2 regions of the Staphylococcus sp. GDY8P57P genome follow, and region 2 is predicted to be linked to the other one. Evidence: predicted binding sites of a transcription regulator. Region 2 holds the regulator's gene; the other holds the start of a gene.

Region 1 (8,352 bases), on a different contig from region 2:
CAGCTAAAACTTGCCCACACGACGCATCAGAACATGTTCACTTAAGTGGTACGAAAGTAAGAGAAAAATTAAGAAACGGTGAATCATTACCTACTAAATTCTCTAGACCTGAAGTAGCGGAAGTCTTAATTAAAGGTTTAAAACAAAATTAATTCGGAGGGGTTAACATGAGTCAATCAACGAATATTACATGGCACGATTCTGAAGTTACCAAGTCAGATAGACAACAACAAAATGGTCATAAAAGTGTAGTGATATGGTTTACAGGATTATCAGGCTCTGGGAAATCAACCGTATCCGTTGCACTTGAAAAAGCATTGTTCCAATTAGGGAAGCATTCCTATCGCTTAGACGGAGATAACGTCCGTCACGGTTTAAATAACAATTTAGGCTTTAGTCCAGAAGATCGAAAGGAAAATATTCGACGTATCGGTGAAGTGAGTAAATTGCTTGTAGATGCAGGTACAATTGCTATTACAGCTTTTATCTCGCCGTATAGAGCCGACCGTGATGACGTTCGTGCGATTTTAGAGGATGGCGAATTCATTGAAGTATATACAGCGTGCAGCGTTGAAGCATGTGAGCAACGTGACCCTAAAGGCCTTTATAAAAAGGCGCGCGCTGGCGAAATCAAAGAATTTACAGGTATTAGTGCACCATATGAAGCACCACATCAACCAGAAATTACAATTGATACTGAACATCAAAGTGTAGACGCATCAGTTAATACGATTATTGAATACTTGAAAGAAAAGCAATATATTTAATGAAAGCAAGCGTATGAGTCTGGAATATAATGATGATATTTTGGAAATTTGCAGTAGTTGACTGAACTGAGAATACGCTTAAATCATGCCTTTCTCAGTTCTAGTCATCCTTGTGGGCGAGCCTTAGCAAAGAGAATTTCACAAAGACATGATACAAGCAAATCAAACTGGGAGTGGACGACGAATTTAAAAAATTCTGTTCCACTCCCGTTTTTTGACCTATCTCTTTAAATAAAAGACTGATTTTTGGTAAAATTATGAAAACGTTTTCTTTAAAGTGGGAAACGTATTATAAAAATAAGGGGGATTTCACATGCAAGGGGATAGTGTGTGGTTAACAATAATGGGAATATTGATTATTGGCTCAATAGTTGGACTGTTAATCGCTAAAAAGATTAGTCCAGTTGTTGGTATGATATTAATTCCTAGTATTGGCGCTTTACTATTAGGCTACGGTGTTAAAGATTTGGTTAAATTCTTTAATAGTGGTTTAGAATCTGTAATGAGCGTCGTCATCATGTTTATTTTCGCAATTATATTCTTTGGTATTATGACAGACAGTGGGCTCTTTAAGCCTATTGTTAAAAGACTGATACTTATGACACGTGGTAATGTCGTTATTGTCTGCATTGTAACAGCGTTGATTGGTATGTTTGCACAATTAGATGGTGCAGGTGCTGTGACGTTCTTATTATCAATACCTGCATTATTACCATTATATAAAGCGTTAAATATGAATAAATACTTATTAATTCTATTGCTTGCAATTAGTGCTGCAATTATGAATATGGTGCCTTGGGGTGGTCCAATGGCGCGTGTTGCTTCTGTACTCAAAGTGAAAAGTGTCAACGAATTATGGTACGGCATCATTCCGGTACAATTAATTGGTTTCGTGTTAGTTCTTATCTTTGCAACATACTTAGGATTTAGAGAAAAGAAGCGAATTAAAAAAGCAATTGAAAAAGGTGACTTACAACCTACATTAGACATAGACATTCATCGTTTAGTAAAAAACTATGAACGTGATCAAGACATTAAGTTTCCGGTAAGAGGTCGAGCATTGAAACATGGTTGGGTTATTTGGGCCAACGTGCTTTTAACGGTTATCGTTCTTGTCATGATGTTAGCTAATATTGCGCCACCTGAATTTGCATTTATGATTGGCGTTGCACTTGCGTTAGTGATTAACTTCCCTAATGTCGATGAACAAATGAATCGGTTAAAGGCGCATGCACCAAATGCATTGATGATGGCTGCAGTAATCATTGCAGCTGGTATGTTTTTAGGTGTTTTGGAAGAAACAGGGATGTTAAAAGCCATTGCATTAAGTTTCATTAAGATTATTCCTGATGCTGTAGGACCTTACTTACATATTATTGTTGGTTTCTTTGGTGTGCCACTTGATTTACTTACAAGTACAGACGCTTATTATTTTGCATTACTTCCTATAGTAGAACAAACAGCAAGTCAATTTGGTATTAATCCAGTTTCGACTGCGTATTCAATGGTTATTGGTAATATTGTCGGAACGTTTGTAAGTCCATTCTCTCCAGCCCTGTGGTTAGCGATTGGTTTGGCTGAAGCCAATATGGGCACATACATCAAATATGCCTTCTTCTGGATTTGGGGCTTTGCGATTGTGTTATTGGCTATAGCAGTTTTAATCGGTACAGTTACCATTTAATGCTAGGTATGTGCAAAATGGTATTGTTGAGATATAAATAGAAATTTTGAAAATGGATAATTAAAATACGCATCCCCTTGTAAGTTGACTAATGAACATCTTATAAGGGGATTGTTATAAACGTTAGTATTTGGAAGCATTACAAATTTTAAAAATATATCGCGGTATGGCTCTCTTTTACAGTGAGTCTGGGACATAAATAATATAATAATGCTATTTAGCAAATTAGCAGTAGTTGACTGAACTGAGAAGGCGCTTAAATCAATCTTTTCTCAGTTCTAGTCACCTTTGCAAGGGTGGGACGACGAATTTAAAAGAATTCTGTCCCACTCCCTGTTCTAATGCTTATGATTACATATCATCCACTCTAAAATGGCTTCCCGCTATTATGAGAAAACGCTTTATACTTCCCACTTTTCATGAAATAAAACATGTCTAAAATAATCAGATAAATTACAAAGCGTGTGAATACACTGTTGATTAACGTGCTATAAGTCTTGGTATAGGCGCGTTTTACAAGTTGTAATATAAGTCTATGTTTATTACATACGAAGTAAAATTATTATGATTCATTTACAAAGCCTTAACATTCCACACAAACCCTTGTGTGTCTGTTAGAGTATGTCTTGTCGTTAATTAACGAAGAAAAAATTACTTAAAAACATTTTGAATTGAATGATTTAAAATTTCTAATATGTCAATTGCAGGTAGCCACGAGATAAAAAGCTTTAAACATTCTAGGAGGATATTTAATTATGAAAAAGATCGCTACAGCTACAATCGCAACAGCAGGTATTGCAACATTTGGATTAGCACATCAGGATGCAGACGCAGCGGAAAATAATAATGGATATAACCCTAATGACCCATATTCATACAGTTACACATACACAATTGACCAACAAGGTAATTATCATTATCAATGGCAAGGTAACTGGAGCCCAGCTCAAGCGCAACAAAGTGGTCAACAATACACTGGCAACCAAGCAGTAAACAATACACAATCATACAATAACTACAATTACAACTACAATAACAATCAATCTAGCCAAAATACACAATCTTACACAGCAAACAATAATGCTGGTGGCGGTTTAGGTGCTAACTATTCAACTTCAGATCGCAACGTTAAAGTAACAACTCAAAACGCACCAACTACTCAATCAACAAGCTCAAGTAGTGCAGCATTATCAGGTAAATCAAGTGGCGGTGCAAACTTATACACTGCTGGTCAATGTACGTATTATGTATATGACAAAGTAGGCGGTAAAATTGGTAGCACTTGGGGTAACGCAAATAACTGGGCAACTGCAGCTGCTGCAGATGGCTATACAGTTAACAACACACCTAAAGCAGGTGCAGTAATGCAAACATCTCAAGGTGCATACGGTCACGTTGCATATGTTGAAAGTGTTAATGCTGACGGTTCAGTTAAAGTTTCAGAAATGAACTATAACGGTGGACCTGGTGTAGTATCATCACGTACAATCTCAGCTAGCCAAGCTGGTTCATATAACTACATTTCATAATTTGAAATCATTTTAACCACGATGCCTAATCTAACGGCGTCGTGGTTTTTTTCTTTTTGGAAAAAGGCATGTCAAGATAGCGCATCGTGTGATTGAAGCGGAGGTATAACGGGAAACATAATAATAAGTGGAATTAATATTAGATTGTATATGTAAATCGTAAAGGAGGGTGACTAAAGATGACGTTTGATGTAATAAAATGGATTATATTAGCATTAATTATCATCGTAACGATTGCGGTGATATGTGGCCTTATTTGGGGATCATTACTAGAAGAACGTGCGTATGATAAGCGTTCAAAAAAAGAAAAGCGTAAAGAAACTGAGAAAAATGTAGAAATGGCTAAAGGTCATACTGAAGATAAAGAAATCGAGGGTGATTACGAAGCGGCCCCAATTAAAAAAGGAACACTCAAAGATGACCATCCAAAATAATGGATAATATCGACCTTGAAAGATGCTAGAAGAAGCATACTTTCAAGGTTTTTTAGAGTGGGATAATATTTAATTGGAATGGGTATGTCAGAATGTAAGTTCACATTTTATTTACATTTAATATTTTAAATTATCTACAATTCTATACTTTTGACATCTTCAAGTGATAAACTATTTATGTTAAAAAAATCACAATAATTTTCAGAAAAGTTAGGAGCTTTCATCATGCTACTGTTTGTAGTAGAAATCATCATAATGATACTAGCTATATTATTAGGGCTTCGTGCGGCTGGTGCATTAGGGTGTGGTATCTTCGCCATTGTGGCACAACTCATAATGATCTTTGGCTTTCAATTGCCCCCAGGTTCAGCGCCTGTTACTGCAGTATTAATTATTTTATCCATTGGTATCGCTGGTGGTACCTTGCAAGCTACAGGAGGCATTGACTATTTAGTCTTTCTCGCTTCCAAAGTGATCGAACGCTTTCCAAGATCAATAATTTTTATAGCGCCAATGATTGTCTTTTTATTTGTGTTTGGCGTAGGTACAGCAAATATTGCGTTATCCTTAGAACCTATTATTGCCAAAACTGCGGTTAAGGCTAATATACAACCTAAGCGACCGCTTACTGCTTCTGTATTGACTGCTAATTTAGCTTTATTATGTAGTCCAGCAGCATCAGCAACAGCCTACATTATTTCGGTAATGGCAGGTTATCATATATCGATGGGACAATATTTAAGTATTGTATTACCTACAGCGATTATTACAATGCTAATGTTAAGTGTCTTTTGTACGTTTGTCGGTCGAAAGACATCAGTTACGCCGAGTGAAATGGCGCATACACCTGAAGTATCTGTTAAACAATCATTTTCAACTAAAACTAAATTAGGTGTAGTTAGCTTCTTACTGTGTGTGGCAGCAATATTAACATTTGGTATCTTTCCAAATTTAATGCCAGCCTTTAACGTCGATGGCGAACAAGTTAACGTAACAATGACAGAAATTGTACAGTTCTTTATGTATTTGAGTGTTGCTATTAATCTATTAATGATGAAGATTAATACGAGTGATATCTTGTCTTCCCATATTGCACAATCCGCTATTGGTGCACTCTTTGCAGTACTCGGACCTGGCTGGTTAGGTGCAACTGTATTTAACGCACCTCAAAACTTAAAAATCATTCAAGACGATATCGGACAAACCATCCAATCTATACCTTGGTTAGTCATTGTCTTAGTTGCTGTAGTGGCGATGATCGTCATCTCTCAAACTGCAACCGCATCGATTATGGTGCCAATTGTTATGAGTATGGGCGTTCCACCAATGTACTTTATTGCAATGGTACAAACGCTTAACGTCAACTTCGTTATTCCGGCACAACCAACGTTATTATTTGCGGTTAATTTAGATGAGACTGGACGTACACGAGCGACAAGTTTCATTATTCCAGGCTTCTTTGCGATTGGCGTATCAATTATAGTTGGATTCTTAATAAAATCGATATTAGGATTTTAGATATAGAGACTACAAATTTTAGGGCGACATGCTCGATGATTTGTAGTCTTTTTTAGGAGTAAAATGAGAAATTTAAAAAAATGCTAAATAAATATAAATTCATTATGAGGGTATGATTATGCAAAAATAATACAAAATAAAATTTGTTAAATACGTTAAGTTTAAATTTAACACTGTTGTTATAGCAATTTCTAAAGCTTTAAAATATGTCTGAAATATATATTTATTCAATAAACTGAAAAGTATAATTTGAATGTAATTTGCATTTTTATTTAATTTTAGATATCGTCAATATGTGAATAAACCGTGACAAGAAAGTGGTTTTTAATTTTTATCGAAACAACTATTTTGAGGAGGAACATAATTGAAACGAGAAAAAATTATGGATTGGCCGACTTTTATAGGGACGGTAGTCGTATTACTTGTGGCTGTTACACCGATGATGATTTTTCCGGAAGCCAGTGAAAAAGTAATTACTGATATCAACAGTGCGATATCCAATTCAATTGGATCAGTGTATTTATTTATGGGATTAGCCATTTTATTCTTTGTATTATATATTGCGTTCGGACGCTACGGCAATGTGACGCTTGGAAAAGCAACGGATAGACCTGAATTTAATAACTTCAGTTGGGCGTCTATGTTATTCTGTGCAGGTATTGGATCAGACATATTATATTGGGGTGTCATTGAGTGGGCGTTCTATTATCAAGTACCACCAAATGGTGCAAAAGCGATGTCAGATGAAGCACTTACATATGCCACGCAATATGGTATGTTCCATTGGGGACCAATCGCATGGGCGATTTATGTCTTACCAGCACTACCTATTGGTTATTTAGTATTCGTTAAGAAACAACCTATTTACAAAATTAGTCAAGCATGTCGTCCAGTTCTTAAAGGACAAACAGATAAATTTTTAGGTAAATTAGTAGATATATTATTCATTTTCGGACTACTTGGCGGGGCTGCAACATCACTTGCCCTCGGTGTTCCTATGATTTCTGCAGGTATTGAGAAATTGACAGGTATCGATGGCGAAAATATGGTTGTACGTTCAATTATCTTATTGACAATCACAGTTGTGTTTGCAGTAAGTTCTTATTCTGGTCTGAAAAAGGGAATTCAAAAATTAAGCGATGTTAACGTATGGTTATCATTCTTATTACTAGGATTTGTGTTTGTCGTGGGTCCTACCATTTTCATAATGGAAACGACAATTACAAGTTTTGGTAATATGCTAAGAGACTTCTTCCATATGGCTACTTGGATGGAACCTTTCGGTGGAATTGAAGGACGCAAAGAAACTAACTTCCCACAAGATTGGACGATATTCTATTGGTCATGGTGGTTAGTATATGCACCATTTATCGGTCTGTTTATAGCGCGTATTTCAAAAGGACGACGTCTTAAAGAAGTTATTTTAGGTACAATTATTTATGGTACATTAGGTTGCCTATTGTTCTTTGGTATCTTTGGTAACTATGCAGTGTACTTACAGATTACAGGCGAATTTAATGTGATTAACTTTTTAAATACGCATGGTACTGAAGCGACGATTATTCAAGTAATGCATCAATTGCCATTCTCAACATTGATTGTTGTATTATTCTTGATTTCTGCCTTCTTATTCTTAGCAACAACATTTGATTCAGGTTCATATATTTTAGCTGCTGCATCACAGAAAAAAGTTGTTGGCGAACCATTAAAAGCCAATCGTCTATTTTGGGCATTTGCGTTATGTTTATTACCTTTCTCACTGATGTTAGTTGGGGGAGAACGTGCACTTGAGGTATTAAAAACTGCATCTATCTTAGCGAGTGTGCCATTAATTGTGATATTTATCTTTATGATGATTTCATTTATTATTACGCTCAATAGAGACCGGATTAAACTGGAAACAAGGGCAGATAAGCATAAAGAAATTGAACGACGTTCATTACGTATTGTTCAAGTTAAAGAAGAACCACATGATGATAACTTATAAATAATAAAAAGCTAGAAGATTTTCGACTTTCGAAAATCTTCTAGCTTTTTTAAATATCTTCTTTTTCTGGAATTGGGTAATGTTCGAAGATTTGGCCACTTTCAATCGCGTTACTTAAGTTTTCAAGCCATTTACAATATTGCTTTGTATGATCCAATTGTGCTTGGATTTTATCAACTTCTGCTTTAGATGCTTCGTCTAAGTCAGCGTTTTTTAATGTTTCATCTAACAATAATTGCGCTTTTTCAACGGCTTCTAAGTTCGTGTCAACTTCACGTTCCCATTTTTGTGTAAAGAAGTTTCGGAAAAAATGGAAGAAGTTCTTCTCTGCAATGAAGTGTTGCTTTCTGCTGCCACGAGTGAATTGCTGTTTCACAATATCAAATTCTTGTAGTTTCTTGACACCAGCACTCATGCTCGGCTTGCTCATTTG
Region 2 (8,352 bases):
TGGCATACCGATACAATGCCTTTAACTGTCTCATCCACTGCATGTGAATTCATTCTTGGTATAATAGCACCGATCATATGTGTATGCTTGGCTCTTAAACTTTGCGCAAATTGATTTGGTTGGTAATCATGCTCAGCTATGATACGACTTAACTTTTCCTTCGTATGCGGGCTAACTGAGCCGTCATTTAAAAAAGCGGGAGACCGTGCTTTTAGATACTCCCGCTAATTTTGCGATATCTGATATATTTTTCATTAGATTAATCACCTAAATTAACTGTCATTTAAGCATTATTTTATCACATAACTATTCTTATAAAATACTGTTTAGTATATGAATCACTAATAAAACTATCAATATCTTTTATTCAGTTTGTTTAATTCACCATAAAAATACGCTTTCTCACCATGAACAAGTTGATCCAATCCTGTCTTATCTTCTTCTTCAGTGGTTGCAATAGGCATGATACTTTGTAAAATCTTACCTATAATCCAAGTTAAAACCACCGTGTAACATAAAACCACGAGCACAGCTATAACTTGAATCAACACTGAGTGAATGTCTCCGTTATAGATAAATCCGTTTGATATATCATGATTAACATGTTGTGATTGAAACACGCCAGTAAGAATAGCACCAACGATACCTCCTGCACCATGAATACCAAAAGCATCAAGTGTATCGTTATATTTATATTTCACTTTAATCACATTAATAACGAAATAACAAACGATGCCACCCGCAAATGCAATAACAAATGCGTTGAAATAATTCACATAGCCTGCTGCAGGTGTAATAGCGACTAAGCCAGCTAAGACACCTGATAATAAACCTAGTAGGCTTATTTTCTTAGTCATAAGGTACTCAATGATTAACCAACTAAACGCACCACCACTTGCCGCAATAATTGTATTTACAAATGATGTTAGTGCAACATCATTTAACGTATATGCACTTCCTGTGTTAAAACCATACCAACCGATCCAAACTAAAATACCACCAATTAAAGTGATTAAAAGATTATGTGGCTGTATTTTTTCAATTTTTTTACCATTACCTATCATAATCGCTAAAATAAGGCCTGAGAGACCAGATGTGATATGTACAACTGTACCACCAGCATAATCTAAAGCACCAAGTTGTTGTATCCATCCTCCGCCCCATACCCAATGCGCAACTGGGCTATATATCAAAATCACCCACAAGAATATAAAAATAATAAACGGAAAGAATTTCATACGTTCAGCAATTGAACCTGAGAGTATTGAAACTGCTATTGTGCAAAACATCATTTGGAACAACATAAATAATGCAAACGGGATGTGTGGACTTAATTGGTCATTGACTGCAAAACCAACATGTTGTAGGCCAATCAAATCGAAATTACCTATAAAAGCATTGCCTGTTCCAAAACTTAATGAAAAACCTAATGTAACCCATGTAAACGTCACGATAATCATTGCTGCCATACTTTGCATAACTGTGTTTAGGACATTCTTTGATTGAACTAACCCACCATAAAACAAGCTAAGCCCAGGGGTCATTACCCAAACAAGTAAAGTGCAAAGAAATAAAAAAATTGTGTCATCCATCTTCATAATTACCACTTCCTTTGAAAATATCATAATGATACTTCAAAGAAATAGCAAAAATACGTAAGATAAAATGACACAATATGTTACATAATATAACAGTGTTTTAATCACTTATTTCGTTTTAAGCTTTTTGAATTGTAATTGTCCAAGATGCATCATCTAATTGTTCATAATTCGTAACTGGATAACCTTGTTCAGCCGCCCAATTTGGAATAGCTTCTGTTGCTTGCGTACAATCGAAATCTATTTTAAGTTCATCACCATTATCTAATGTTTGCATTTTCTTTTGTGCTTCGATAAGTGGGAATGGACATACCATACCTACTGTACCTAATTCATATAACATTGTTATTCCTCCAATTAATTATGTTGTTTGTGTTTGTTTTGGAACTGCAGTAGTTTGAGATTGTGATGTTTGTTTTTCTAACTTTTTCATTGGTCTAATGAAAATAAAGTAACTCATAAACCATACACCTAAAATCATAGAACCTAGTGCAATCCAGCCTTTCCAAGACATAATAGCTGTTTCTACTAAGCCATTACCAATTGAACAACCACCTGCTACTGAGGCACCGAATCCCATGCAAATACCACCAATAGCACTATTACGAATCGTCTTCTTATCAGGTAATCGCCATTTGAATTCACGCGATCCTCTAGCAGCGATATATGACCCTAAAAAGATACCTAATATTAATAGTACACCCCAATCTATTAACTGAGTATCTCCTGTAATTAAAAACGTAATTAAGTTTGCTGATGGTGTTGTGATGCCTAAACCATAATCTCTACCAGTTGACATACTCATCGGCCAAGCAATTAATGCTATCAAACCAACTGCTATACCAGCTACAAATGGGTGGTATCGTTTTTCAAATAAATAATGTCTCAAGCCACTATATTTTTGCTTAAGCTTTGGAACCGCAAATTTGGGTTTAGGTTTGCGTAACGTTTTAGTTACAAAAATAATCGTGATGATCGTTAATATTAACGTAAATACCCACATTGGAATACCCGTTGTCTGAGACATATTGGCATTGATATTTGTAGGTTGATTTATCCACGTCATCACTGGAAGCAGCACACCTGTTTTAGTAATTGCCGCAGTTACTGCATATAACACGAGTGCTACCCAACTTCCAATTAAACCTTCACCAGCACGATACCATGTACCTGTAGCACAGCCTCCTGCTAATACAATACCTATTCCAAATATAAACGCACCAATGATGGTACCAATAATTGGAAATGTACTATCAGGTATTGAAATAAGATTTAACCCAGTTAAAATAAGTAGTCCTATACTTTGGACTGTAATAGCTACTAATAAAGCATAAAACATTTTGTTATTTTTTTGAACATACATGTCTCTAAAGCCACCAGCTAGACAAAAACGTGTACGTTGCATAACAAACCCTAATAATATTCCAACGATAAGACCACTAATAATCATCCATATCACTATTAATTCATCCTTTCCCGATTATTTTACTAAGGTATTATAATCAATTGTACTAAATTTGGCAACTTCTTAAAATAAAATGCTTCTAGCGATTTTTCACACGACCTATAAATTATTGCATTGGATTCACTCAATGTTGGCTAACAAAACGGGAGTGGGACAGAATTCTTTTGAATTCGTCGTCCCACTCCCAACTTGCTTTGCTTGTAGAATTTCTTAGTGAAATTCTCTTTGTTGGGGCCCCGACTCCCAACTTGCTTTGCTTGTAGAATTTTTTAGTGAAATTCTCTTAGTTGGGTCCCCACCCGCAAGGATGACTAGAACTGAGAAAAGCTTGGTTTAAGCCCCTTATCAGTTCAGTCAGCAACTGCGAATTTGCTAAATAGCATGATTATATTATTTATGTCCCAGAGTGCTGTAATAAAAGTGACGTTATTTAATTGGAATAATTTTTCATGAAGAATAGCAATGATTGCAATTCTATACCTAAGTCAATATGATGAACTTGTACACTATTAGGTACTTCTATTCTAGTTGGTGTGAAATTTAAAATACCATTAATATTTGCTTCAATTAACTCATTTGCCACACGTTGCGCTACACTTTCTGGCGTCGTTAAAATAACAACATTAATATCTTTGTCAGCAAGAACTTGTTTTAAGTCGTTCATATGATGGACAGTCACATCACCAATCTTATTTCCGACAATGTGCTCATCAACATCAAAAGCCTCTGTAATGGTCATTTCATCATGAATTGAAAAGTTATACGTTAAAAGTGCTCTACCTAAATTACCAACACCTACCAATGCAATGTGTATATTATCGCTATCACTAAGTGCCGTTTTAAAGAATTCTAATAAACTATCTATATTGTAACCATAACCTTTTTTCCCTAATTCTCCAAAATATGAGAAATCTCTACGAATGGTTGCTGATTCAATATTTAATGCCTCGCTAATCGCTTTTGAATTCACTCTGTCTATGCCTTTTGATTTTAACGTGTTAACGAATCTGTAATATAAAGGTAATCGTTTCAAAGTTGCCCGTGGAATTTTAGATTTATTTTGAGCCATTTAAAATGCCCCCCTTTCGTTTGAATTTTATAATCTATGTATCCAAACTATTTTGAGTGCTATACGTTTTAAATTTTTAAAATTTTCTTATGTCCTATTATGAATACTGGAATATTATACCTTAACGCATTTTAAAAATAAATAACTTAGTTTCAAGAAACTAAGTAATATGGTAAAATATAGAGTAATATACAACTTAATTTCGAGTAATAAACTTACAAATAGAAAGGTGAAACCTGAATGATACTCTTGCAATTAAATGACATTTCGAAATCATTTGATGGTGATGATATTTTCACACGTGTGAATTTCGAAGTAAAGACAGGCGAACGAATCGGAGTCGTAGGTCGTAACGGTGCTGGAAAATCAACCTTAATGAAAATTATTGCCGGTGTTGAAGATTACGATAGCGGCCATATTTCTAAAATTAAAAATTTACGAATGGGTTACCTGACCCAACAAATGACGCTTAATTCATCCGCTTCAGTGTTTGAAGAAATGTCTAAACCATTTGAACATCTCAAAAAGATGGAACGCTTAATTAAAGAAGAAACGAACTGGCTCGCTGATCATGCATCTGACTATGATTCTGATGCCTATCAACAACATATGGAACGTTATGAATCATTAACCAATCAATTTGAACAACTCGATGGTTATCAATATGAAAGTAAAATCAAGACAGTTCTACATGGTTTAAATTTTAACGAAGATGATTTTGATAAACCTATTAACGATTTTAGTGGTGGTCAAAAAACACGATTATCATTAGCACAAATGTTATTAAATGAGCCAGATTTATTACTATTAGACGAACCTACAAACCATTTAGATTTAGAAACAACAAAGTGGTTAGAAGATTATTTAAAATACTTCAAAGGTGCCATCGTCATCATCAGTCACGATAGATACTTCTTAGACAAGATTGTCACGCAAATCTATGATGTGGCACTTGGTGATGTTAAACGTTATGTAGGCAATTACGAGCAATTTATCGAGCAACGTGATAAGTATTATGAAAGTCGCATGCAAGAATATGAACGTCAACAAGATGAAATTAAGCGATTGGAAACCTTTGTAGAAAAAAATATTACACGTGCCTCAACAAGTGGTATGGCAAAAAGTCGTCGCAAAACATTAGAGAAAATGGAACGTATCGACAAACCAATGTTAGACGCAAGAAGTGCCAATATTCAATTTGGGTTCAATCGAAATACAGGAAATGACGTGATGCATATTCGCAATCTTGAAATTGGTTATGATGCGCCTATAACATCTCCAATTAACATAGAAGTCACGAAAGGCGATCATATCGCAATCATAGGTCCTAATGGTGTAGGTAAAACGACGCTAATTAAGACAATCGCACAACGACAAGATCAAATAGACGGTAATATTACCTTTGGTGCTAATCTACAAATTGGCTATTATGATCAAAAGCAAGCAGAATTTAAATCCAACAAAACAATTCTCGACTATGTTTGGGATCAATATCCAACTATGAACGAAAAAGACATACGCGCTGTATTAGGACGTTTCTTATTTGTACAAGATGATGTTAAAAAAATTATTAACGATTTATCTGGTGGCGAAAAAGCACGATTACAATTAGCACTCCTTATGTTACAAAGAGATAACGTCTTAATCCTTGATGAACCTACAAACCATTTAGATATTGATTCTAAAGAAATGCTTGAACAAGCATTAAAAGATTTTGAAGGAACGATTCTATTCGTTTCCCATGATCGATACTTTATTAATCAATTAGCTAATAAAGTCTTTGATTTAAATATAGATGGCGGTCAGATGTATCTTGGAGATTATCAATATTATATTGAGAAAACAGAGGAAGCAGCTGCATTAGAAGCATTTGAAAATGAACGTAATGATGATAGCAAGAATGATGTTTCCAATCAAAACGTAAACAATAACACCATCAATACGTATGATTCACAAAAACAACAACGCCGTGAGCAACGTAAATTAGAACGTCTCATTGAAGAATGTGAATCTAAAATTGAATCCTATGAAAATGAAATCGCTCAAATTGATGAACAACTGACGCAACCTGATGTATTTAATAATCCTGAAAAAGCTTCATCATTAGCGAATCAAAAACAAGAAACCGAACAGAAATTAGAACAAGTTATGACCGAATGGGAAAATTTACAAGAAAATGTTTAAAACGCATTAATCTTAAAATAGCTAGAAAGTATTTTATAACTTTTTAGCTATTTTTTTGAATCAATTTCAATAAAAGTTATAAACAGTTAAAATGTGATAATACCAACTATCCACAAAGTTATCCTACTTATCCACAAGATATTTTTGATTCATTTACCAATTTTTTACACAAAATTAATCTGCTATCCACATTGTTAAGAACCTTTTATCCACAACTTATACACTTAATGTTGATAAGTACAAATGTTCCCTATTGACCTTTATCAAATGATGTTTCTTCAAAAATAAAACCTCTTATAACATAAGCATTACAATGCTAACGTTCATAAGAGGTTTCTTATCGTAAAATAAATTTTTAAAATCATTTAAGCATCTATTGTTGCTTCTTCTATGTCCATGTTATTTTCACCATTTAAATCTAAATGAGCTGTAACGCCTGCTTGATAATAGTAGTATGCCGCTGCGCCGATCATTGCTGCATTATCCGTACATAATTTAGGACTTGGAATAGACAAATGGATATTATTTGCTTCACATAAATGTTGTAAACGTTGACGAAGTCCTTTGTTACTTGCAACGCCACCAGCAACGATAAGTCTATTCACATTATATGCCTTACATGCATTCATCGCTTTAGTACTTAATACATCTACGACACTATTTTGAAAACTAGTTGCCACATTTTCTTTAACAATCGTTTCATTTTTTTGTCTTAAATTATGCAGTTTGTTGATTATAGCACTTTTCAAACCACTAAAACTAAAATCATAACTATCTTTTTCTAACCATACTCTTGGAAAATCATACGTATCTTGACCTTGTTGTGCTAATTTGTCAATTTGTGGTCCACCCGGATATGGTAAATCAATTGTTCGTGCCACTTTATCATAGGCTTCACCCACTGCATCATCTCTTGTCTCTCCAATAACTTCAAAATGCATATGAGATTTCATATACACGAGTTCAGTGTGACCTCCAGATACGATTAACGCGATTAAAGGAAATGTTAATGGTTCTTCTAAATGATTAGCGTAAATATGACCAGCAATATGGTGTACAGGAATAAGTGGTTTATCGTAAGCAAAGGCTAGTGCTTTTGCTGCATTAATACCAATCAGCAATGCCCCAATTAATCCTGGACCTTGAGTTACAGCTATTGCATCTATATCATGCATCGTGATGTTTGCAGATATTAGCGCTTCATCAATAGTTGTTGTAATACCTTCCACATGATGTCGACTGGCAACCTCTGGCACAACACCTCCAAAACGCTTATGACTCTCAATTTGGCTAAGTACAATATTGGATAAAATTGTGTTGCCATCCTTAATGACACTTACACTTGTTTCATCACAACTTGTTTCAATTGCTAATATTAATGTTTCTTTATTCATTTAAGTTCACCCACATAACCATTGCATCCTCGCCTTCTCCATAATAATTTTTACGTTTACCACCAAATTGAAAACCCAAATTAGTATAAACGTGTTGTGCTATGACATTATCAACTCTAACTTCTAAACTCATTACTTCACATGTATGCTTAGCATAATCCATAACATATTTTAACAATAATTGTCCCAGCCCATATCCTCTGTAATCTTTACGAATAGCTATCGTTGTTATTTGAGCTTGATCAATAACAATCCATAGCCCTAGATATCCGATAATTTCATTTTCAAAAAGAATTACAAAATATTTCGCAAAGTTATTTTCATTTAATTCATGATAAAATGCATCTATCGTCCATGAACTATCATTAAAACTGTCACGTTCTATATCAAATACATTAGGAACATCATCAACTTGCATCGCTCTAATTGTTAATTCTGATTCTGTTGGTTTAGCCAATTTCTTTCTGCCTCTGATAATTTAATATAATTTGGAACAAATGTATGAATATCTTCACTTTCAGTTAAAAGTGGTTTCATTGCAGGTGCATATGGTAAGTGACTTTGTATTTCTCCATCAAGATAGTTTGATAATTTATCAGCATCTTTACCAATATAGACAAATGGTTGTTTGAAATCAGTCAA

Evidence for each region. The regulator Rex, encoded in region 2, represses fermentation and respiration genes when NADH is low (regulators of the CRP and FNR family bind a similar motif). The targets are predictions, from matches to a motif close to TTGTGAAATATTTCACAA.
Region 1: KA878_RS07075 (anaerobic C4-dicarboxylate transporter family protein) is a predicted target of Rex. The motif match lies at 4,592-4,609, and genes of this name have one in related genera.

The regions. Positions count from the first base shown of each region.
Region 1 is NZ_JAESLK010000019.1:27,991-36,342, forward strand. Features, by position in the region: gene sat (sulfate adenylyltransferase) at 1-152, shown strand, start outside; gene cysC (adenylyl-sulfate kinase) at 168-767, shown strand; gene KA878_RS07060 (CitMHS family transporter) at 1,081-2,451, shown strand; gene KA878_RS07065 (CHAP domain-containing protein) at 3,207-3,980, shown strand; gene KA878_RS07070 (hypothetical protein) at 4,160-4,414, shown strand; gene KA878_RS07075 (anaerobic C4-dicarboxylate transporter family protein) at 4,640-5,932, shown strand; gene KA878_RS07080 (BCCT family transporter) at 6,297-7,919, shown strand; gene cudC (choline uptake/conversion transcriptional regulator CudC) at 7,969-8,352, opposite strand, start outside.
Region 2 is NZ_JAESLK010000009.1:88,052-96,403, forward strand. Features, by position in the region: partial or broken gene KA878_RS04280 (LacI family DNA-binding transcriptional regulator) at 1-255, opposite strand, end outside; gene KA878_RS04285 (ammonium transporter) at 354-1,598, opposite strand; gene KA878_RS04290 (sulfurtransferase TusA family protein) at 1,717-1,941, opposite strand; gene KA878_RS04295 (YeeE/YedE family protein) at 1,960-3,057, opposite strand; gene KA878_RS04300 (redox-sensing transcriptional repressor Rex) at 3,494-4,132, opposite strand; gene abc-f (ribosomal protection-like ABC-F family protein) at 4,373-6,316, shown strand; gene tsaD (tRNA (adenosine(37)-N6)-threonylcarbamoyltransferase complex transferase subunit TsaD) at 6,682-7,710, opposite strand; gene rimI (ribosomal protein S18-alanine N-acetyltransferase) at 7,703-8,167, opposite strand; gene tsaB (tRNA (adenosine(37)-N6)-threonylcarbamoyltransferase complex dimerization subunit type 1 TsaB) at 8,140-8,352, opposite strand, start outside.